Gimesia benthica: one gene and its partner. The main gene of each other region encodes a partner of the protein of the gene in region 2 in a complex. Links are inferred from orthologs where the notes say so. Each region holds a gene or a part of one and is shown on either strand. Other genes may lie near its edges. The genes, in order: dnaB and dnaG.

What was found.
Region 1: the proteins of dnaG (region 2) and dnaB are in contact, whole or in part, in a crystal structure (PDB 2R6A), measured with the Geobacillus stearothermophilus proteins. The link is inferred for Gimesia benthica from one-to-one orthologs. Residues at the interface, in WP_049624496.1 of Geobacillus stearothermophilus: Lys456, Leu457, Leu458, Pro459, Ala460, Asn463, Ala464, Leu467, Leu535, Leu536, Ile537, Ala538, Gln544, Glu545, Asp548, Tyr549, His552; in WP_033016901.1 of Geobacillus stearothermophilus: Ser13, Glu15, Ala16, Gln18, Glu91, Leu92, Asp94, Ala95, Val96, Pro97, Thr98, Ala99, Ala100, Asn101, Tyr104, Tyr105, Ile108.

Annotation. Positions count from the first base shown.
Region 1 is NZ_CP043930.1:2,174,140-2,177,425, reverse strand. Bases 109-3,070 are described here. They hold dnaB (replicative DNA helicase), read left to right. Parts: upstream 109-855; coding sequence 856-2,286; downstream 2,287-3,070. Other genes in these bases: F1728_RS08195 (hypothetical protein), read left to right, coding at 2,335-3,070; rplI (50S ribosomal protein L9), read left to right, coding at 168-674. Outside these bases: ssb (single-stranded DNA-binding protein), read left to right, coding at 1-80; more of F1728_RS08195, read left to right, coding at 3,071-3,286. UniProt on the Escherichia coli protein: The main replicative DNA helicase, it participates in initiation and elongation during chromosome replication. Travels ahead of the DNA replisome, separating dsDNA into templates for DNA synthesis.
Region 2 is NZ_CP043930.1:5,724,658-5,727,850, reverse strand. The notes cover bases 98-2,966. They hold dnaG (DNA primase), read right to left. Parts: upstream 2,556-2,966; coding sequence 639-2,555; downstream 98-638. Other genes in these bases: rpoD (RNA polymerase sigma factor RpoD), read right to left, coding at 98-613. Also shown: more of rpoD, read right to left, coding at 1-97; F1728_RS22320 (hypothetical protein), read right to left, coding at 3,017-3,193. UniProt on the Escherichia coli protein: RNA polymerase that catalyzes the synthesis of short RNA molecules used as primers for DNA polymerase during DNA replication.

The DNA of each region.
Region 1 (3,286 bases), 3.6 Mb from region 2 along the record:
AGGGTGGTGGTTCATCCAGCCCGGCAGATTCCTTTTACGATTCACCAGGTGGAATGCCCGACGACGACGTGCCTTTCTAAGTGAAGGCCGTTTCAACGGAGCAGCACAACGAGTCAATTTTTATTCAAAACGATAGTAAAAACTGAAAATTACGGAAGTGATTGATAATGGTTCGCAAACAACGTAGCACCTCTGTGGTCGGTAGTTCCAAGTCATCTATCGAGGTTTTGCTGGCAGAAAATGTCGACAACCTCGGTGAGCAGGGTGACATTGTGCGGGTCAAACCCGGCTATGCCCGTAACTTCCTGCTGCCTTACGGCATGGCCACCATTGCCACTGAGCACAACAAGCGGATGGTGACACAGCACCAGAAGAAAGTGGCCGAGCTGGAAAAAGAGCATCTCAAATCGCTCAAGGGTCTGGCAGACAAAGTCAGCAAGCACAGCGTCACCATGGAAGCCAACGCCAACGAAGAAGGTCACCTGTATGGTTCGATCGTGGCTGTTGACATCAGCAAGTCCCTCAAGGAGAGCGGCTTCGAAGTCGATGCCGAAGCGATTCGCCTGGAAGGTCCGCTGAAAGAGCTGGGTATGTATACCGTCAAGCTGCAGCTGCACGAAAAGGTGAAGACCGAAGTCAAAGTCTGGGTCGTACCGACTGCAGAAAAAAGCTAACCCGTTTCGGCAGCAGGGCTGTCGAACTGCGTCATAAAAAACGAAGAGGTCCGGTTATTGCCGGACCTCTTTTGTTGTTATATGATGACGCCTGCAACACGACGTGCATTCGCCCGGAGCTGAACGGGGGGCTGCGTCGTGTGTTTTCATTTCATTGAGTCAAACGTTCCAGGGGATGGTCATGTCAGTTGCGGGCAAAGGAAATTTTCGCCGTCCAAAGCAGGAGTCTGTGGAAGAGCTGTTCGGTAAAGTGCCGCCACAGAACCTGGATGCAGAGAAAGCCGTGCTGGGCAGTATTCTGCTCGACAACGTGGTCATCGATGACCTCGTGCAGATTGTCAAAACCAACCATTTCTATAGCGATAAAAATGCGCGGATCTTTGCTGCGATTCTGCGCTTACACGATGCCGGCGTCCGCGGGATTGACGCGGTGACAGTGGCCGAAGAGCTCGACTCGAAGGGAGAGCTGGACGAAGCCGGCAATGTGATGTACCTGCACGAGATCCTGGAGAGCGTCCCCCACGCGGCGCATGCGGAATACTATGCGAACATCGTGCGTGACAAGTCGGTCCAGCGGGAACTGATTCACTCCTGTACCGAAATCATTCGAGAGAGCTATTCGCCGCAGGGCGACACTCTGGAAGTGTTAAACAAGGCCGAACAGAGTATCTTCAGTATTCTCGAATCGCAGGGAGAAGGGGATAAGATCGACATCAAGGACATCCTGATGGATGCCTTCGACCGGATCCACGAGCGAACCCAGAAAGAGGGATCACTGACCGGAACCACGACCGGGTTCGTCGATCTGGACGAACAGATCAACGGTTTTCAGCCTTCCGAATTGATTGTCCTGGCGGCCCGTCCTTCGATGGGGAAGACCGCGCTGGTCTGTAACTTCGCGGAAGCCGCCGCCGACGAGGGGGGCGTGGCCACGATCATCTTCTCTCTGGAACAGTCAAAGCTGGAACTGGCAGAGCGTCTGTTGTGTATCCGCTCGGGGGTGAATGGTCACTCGCTGCGTGCCGGGGATCTGGAAGATGACGAGCGGCACCGGTTGCTGGAGGCCTCTTCCCAGATCAGCGAGATGCCTCTGTTTATCGACGATAAACCGGGGCGGACGATTCAGGAAATCAGTGCGATCTGTCGGCGTTTAAAGCGGTTGAGTAACCTGGGGCTGATCATCATCGACTACCTGCAGTTGATTGAACCGGAAGACAAGACGATGCCTCGTGAACAGCAGATTGCGGGGATCACGCGGCGTCTGAAGGGGCTGTGCAAGGAATTGAATGTGCCGACGATCGCCCTGGCCCAGCTGAACCGCGGTGTGGAATTGCGTGAAGACAAGCGTCCGCGTCTGGCCGACTTGCGAGAAAGTGGAGCCATCGAACAGGATGCCGACCTGATCATGTTCCTGCACCGTCCGGACGCTTATGATCCCGAAGACCATCCGGGTCTGGCAGAAGTGGTTGTGGCCAAGCACCGTAGTGGTCCGACCGGGATTGTAAACCTGACGTGGCTCCGTGAATCGATGCGGTTCGGCAACTACACGAACCTGGATGTCCCTGAAGGGGGCTACATGGGAGATGATGGCGGAGGCGGCGGATTCGGTTAAACTCGCCTGGCTGCCACCGGGAATTCTGCAAACTGAGGAGGAGATGAAATGCGATCGACCTCTGAGTTGAAGTTGCGTGGCGTGGTGAAGTTTCTGGTGCTGTTGCTGATCAGCGTCGCTGCTGTTTCCAGGATGCAGCCCGCTTTCCCGGCAGAGGAGTCTGAGACGCAGGCGCTGCCCGGAAAGATTGAGCCGCCGTTTGGCTGGAACCGGACCGATAAGTATGTGCCTCCCGATTTCGAAGCGTTTTTCCCGGATGACAATGCAGCGGGCGCGCAGCTGGATCAGCTGATCGAAGGGAAGCTCAAGGTCTCCAGCACCGACGCGCGTCTGGCTTTGATTCGGCGTGGCCTGCGGAACTGTTCGCATCATCGGACCACACTGCTGGGGCAGGTGGGGAACCAGTATATCTGGAATCGCAAAGCGCAGGATCCCCGGGCGATTGAACTCATGTATCACGCGAGTGCCAGTAACCTGCCCGGTGTTGCGCATTCTGCGCTCTATCACGGTCCGACAGTGGTCTCAGATCGTTCGCCGAATCTGGTACGGATGCTGATGGAACGCTATCCGAAACTTGACGGGCAGATGCAGGATCGGATTGGCTGGGGGATGCGAACCTATGGGGACAAAGCACAGACGCGTGAGCTGCTGAGCGAGTTGCTGGATGATTATCGGCAGCTGGACGATCTGACGGTGGGAGCGACACTGGAGACCTGGCAGGCGGTGTTCGAGGCCGATCCGCCTGAGCTGGAGCGGTTTGATGATCTGGGGCTGTGGGTCATTGCTTTTCATCGTGCGGATGTTTCTGCAACCCATCCGCGGGCTGCGGAGATTCTGCGTGCGATGGTCTTGAAGGTGTTGCGCGGGCACGAGGATGCGATGCTCGAATTCGTAACGCGTGTCGACGCGGGACATGAGACAGCCGTGGTCCTGGTGCAGGGGCTGAAGTCACGGAAGTGGCTCATGGATTCTCTCTCGAAATATACGAATGTAGAAATCG
Region 2 (3,193 bases):
TCAGCGTCGCATACGCTTCACGCCGCTGAGTCTTGGTCATTTCCGGATCGATGAACCGCTGGAAGTCAACATTGTTCTTACTGCTGAGGTATTCCAGGGTTTTCAGGTTGTGAGGCATCCGCCCCAGAATCTGATTCTTTTCCAGGCCTTCGGTAACGGAGACTTTGATCGTCCGGTCGAAAGGCAGCTCAGTTTTGTGAACCTTGTCCAGAATGTCGATCGCCTGCCGCATGGCGTAGTCGCTGCTGAGCAGCTCGCGGCGGAAGCGACGACGGGTGATTTCGATTTTCTTCGCCAGGCGAATTTCTTCGTCCCGGGTCAGCAGCGGAATTTCCCCCATCTGTGTGAGATACATCCGAACCGGATCATCGATTTTCCGGGAGAGGTCATCGGAACGGGTCCGTCCCTTCGGCTTCTCCGGCTGGAGCACCGTGATGACCTGATCGGGAATAATGTCTAAGTCGATTTCCTCAATGGTCAGCAGGAGGTTATCCAGCTTCTCAGGATTCAGCGCTTCATCGGGCAGATAAGCGCTGACCTGATCATAAGTCAGATAACCCTGCTTTATTCCATTTTCAATCAGTTCGTTCAATCGGGCGTCGAGTCGGTGCACGTTGCTTCTCCCAATCTCTTTTAAGTTAATGGGTCTCAAGTGAATTCTTTTTATGTCGTTTCTGGTGGAACTCGGATGCCTTCTTCAACAGCTCCTTGGCATCGGAACTCAAAGTATTGTTCTGAACGTTCTGGACCAGAACTCCTTTGGTCCGTTCATGATGTTCCCGTTCTTCCCGCCATTTGAGATTCTGAATCGAATGTTTCAGAAAATGGGGAATCCCTTCATGGGGAACAGGCGAAGAGTGGAGTTTGGTGTGAATCGCTTTTTCGTGGGCCTGAAAGTCGATTTTGACGACCAGCTGCTTCATGTCCGGATCGTCAACACGATCCAGAATACGATTCATTTCCGGGACGATCCCCTCTTCCGTTAAGTCAATGCTTAACTGGTAAAGAAAGCGTAGACGGGGATCTTTCAGGTTGGCTGGTGATATATGTTGATGAATCTGGGGAACACACTCGGGGTATACAAAGATGATTTCAAGAAGTTCGCTCTCAAGTTGATTATCTTTCGCTGAATTTTCTGAAGTTCCACCGATTCCGGAGGTGTGGTCTGCACTCGGAGTTGAATGGGGGTCGTTTGAAAGGACACTCGGATTCAGACTGGGGTTTTGCTTCTGTTTGACTTCACTTAATCGTTTTCGGACAACGGTTTCGTTTAAGCTCAGTCGATCTGCTAACTTTCTTAATATGATATCTTCACGTATTTTGCCGGTTAAGTTTGGACTTGCGGCCAGAAGCTCCAGCATTTCTTCTAAAATTCGGTGTTGTCCATCAATTGACTCCAGTCCAAATTTCTGAACACAGAGATTCAATTTAAAATTCCAGGCTTCCGGGGCTTCTGCGATCAACTGCTGCAAACTCTTTGCCCCCTGCTGTTCCAGAAAATCTGCCGGATCCTGGCCTGCCGGCAGCGTTAAAATACGTAAATCTACTTCCTGAGCGATGAATTTCGTTAAAGCCCGCTCCGCGGCCTGCTGTCCTGCGGTATCGCCATCAAATACCAGCACGACTTTACGTGCCAGCCGTTTGAGATAAGTCACATGAGATTCTGTCAGAGCGGTCCCCAGTGTGGCTACGACATTGGTCACACCAAACTGATGAGCTGTAATGCAATCAGTGTACCCTTCTACTACGACAACTGTCTCCGTTTCGCGAATTCCCTGCCGCGCTTCATCCAAGCCAAACAGCAGTTTGCTCTTAGTGAAAATCACACTTTCCGGACTGTTAAAATATTTCGCCAGTTTTGCTGAATCGGCTCCGGGCAGGATACGTCCCCCGAATGCAACAACCCGCTTTCGCTCGTCGTGAACCGGAAACATCACCCGATTAACGAAATAATCAGAACAACGTGACTGTCCCTCTTTTCTGAAAATCAGTTTTGCTTCCAGCAGCAGCTGTTCGGGAAAACGATTGCGTGATCGATTGACCAGCCATTGCCAGTCATCCGGATGAAAACCGAGATTAAACTGCCGCATGGTCTCTTCGGTAAAGCCCCGGTCTTCCATCAGGTAACGGCGGGCATATTCTCCCACCGAAGTCTCCATCAGACATTCATGGAACTGGGCTTCCGCCCATTTCATGACGTCATACAAACTCGACTTCTCTAATGGCTGTTGTCCGCCCTGCGAATGACGGGGGGTGAACTTGGGAATTTCCAGATGGGCCTTCTCGGCCAGAATCTTGAGTGCCTCGACAAAGTCGACCCGGTCGTATTCCATCACCCAGGAAAAGCAGTCTCCACCGAGGTTACAGACCCAGCAGCGCCAGGTTCCACGCTCGGGAGAGATGACCATGGACGGATTGTGGTCGTTATGAAAAGGACACAATCCTTTGAAATCGCGTCCATTAGGAGTCAGCTGAACCGACTCTGCGACCAGTTCTACCAGGTCTGTCCTCTGGCGGACCAGTTCTTTGAAATGTTGATCAAATCCTGGCGACACCAGTTTCTCCTGAACAGTTAAGAAGCAGCCCGAATGTCAGTTTCCATCAACAGCTGGAAAGTGAACATTTACACATAAACCTAGAGTGCTTCCCTGCTCAACTCCGTGTCCTTGAATTCTACACCATATAAAGAGAGGGTCAAGAAAATGCGAATCTGGATTGTTCAGACTCACCGTCGCTTAAGGTCAAAATTTGTATAATGTTACAAAAATACCTCATCGCGCAACTCCAACGGATGCCTTAAACTGACCTCTACTCCCCCTGTCTGCTTAACCCGAAAGGTTGTGATGCTTTCACACCACAGCCCCCGCAGCATTAGACAGTTGGTTTGTATGAATTATCCTTATTATACTCCCCGGGTGAGTGTCTGCAATCTTTCTGAGAAAGAAACCTGACCTGTTGAGGGACTCCCCCTGCGCAGAATGATGCAATTCGCGACAAACGTCAGGACAGCAGACTGCTAACTGGCAGCTGCTTCTTCCTGAGGTTCCTCTGTCGGGGCATCTGCCTGTTTAATCTGCCAGAGAGAGATATTGCCGAACTTCTCGCTGCACTTGGGGCATTTGGCCTTGGCGATCGCTTTGCCGGTTTTACCGCCGATCCTTTCCTTCTTACGTGAATCTTCGCTGACGATTAA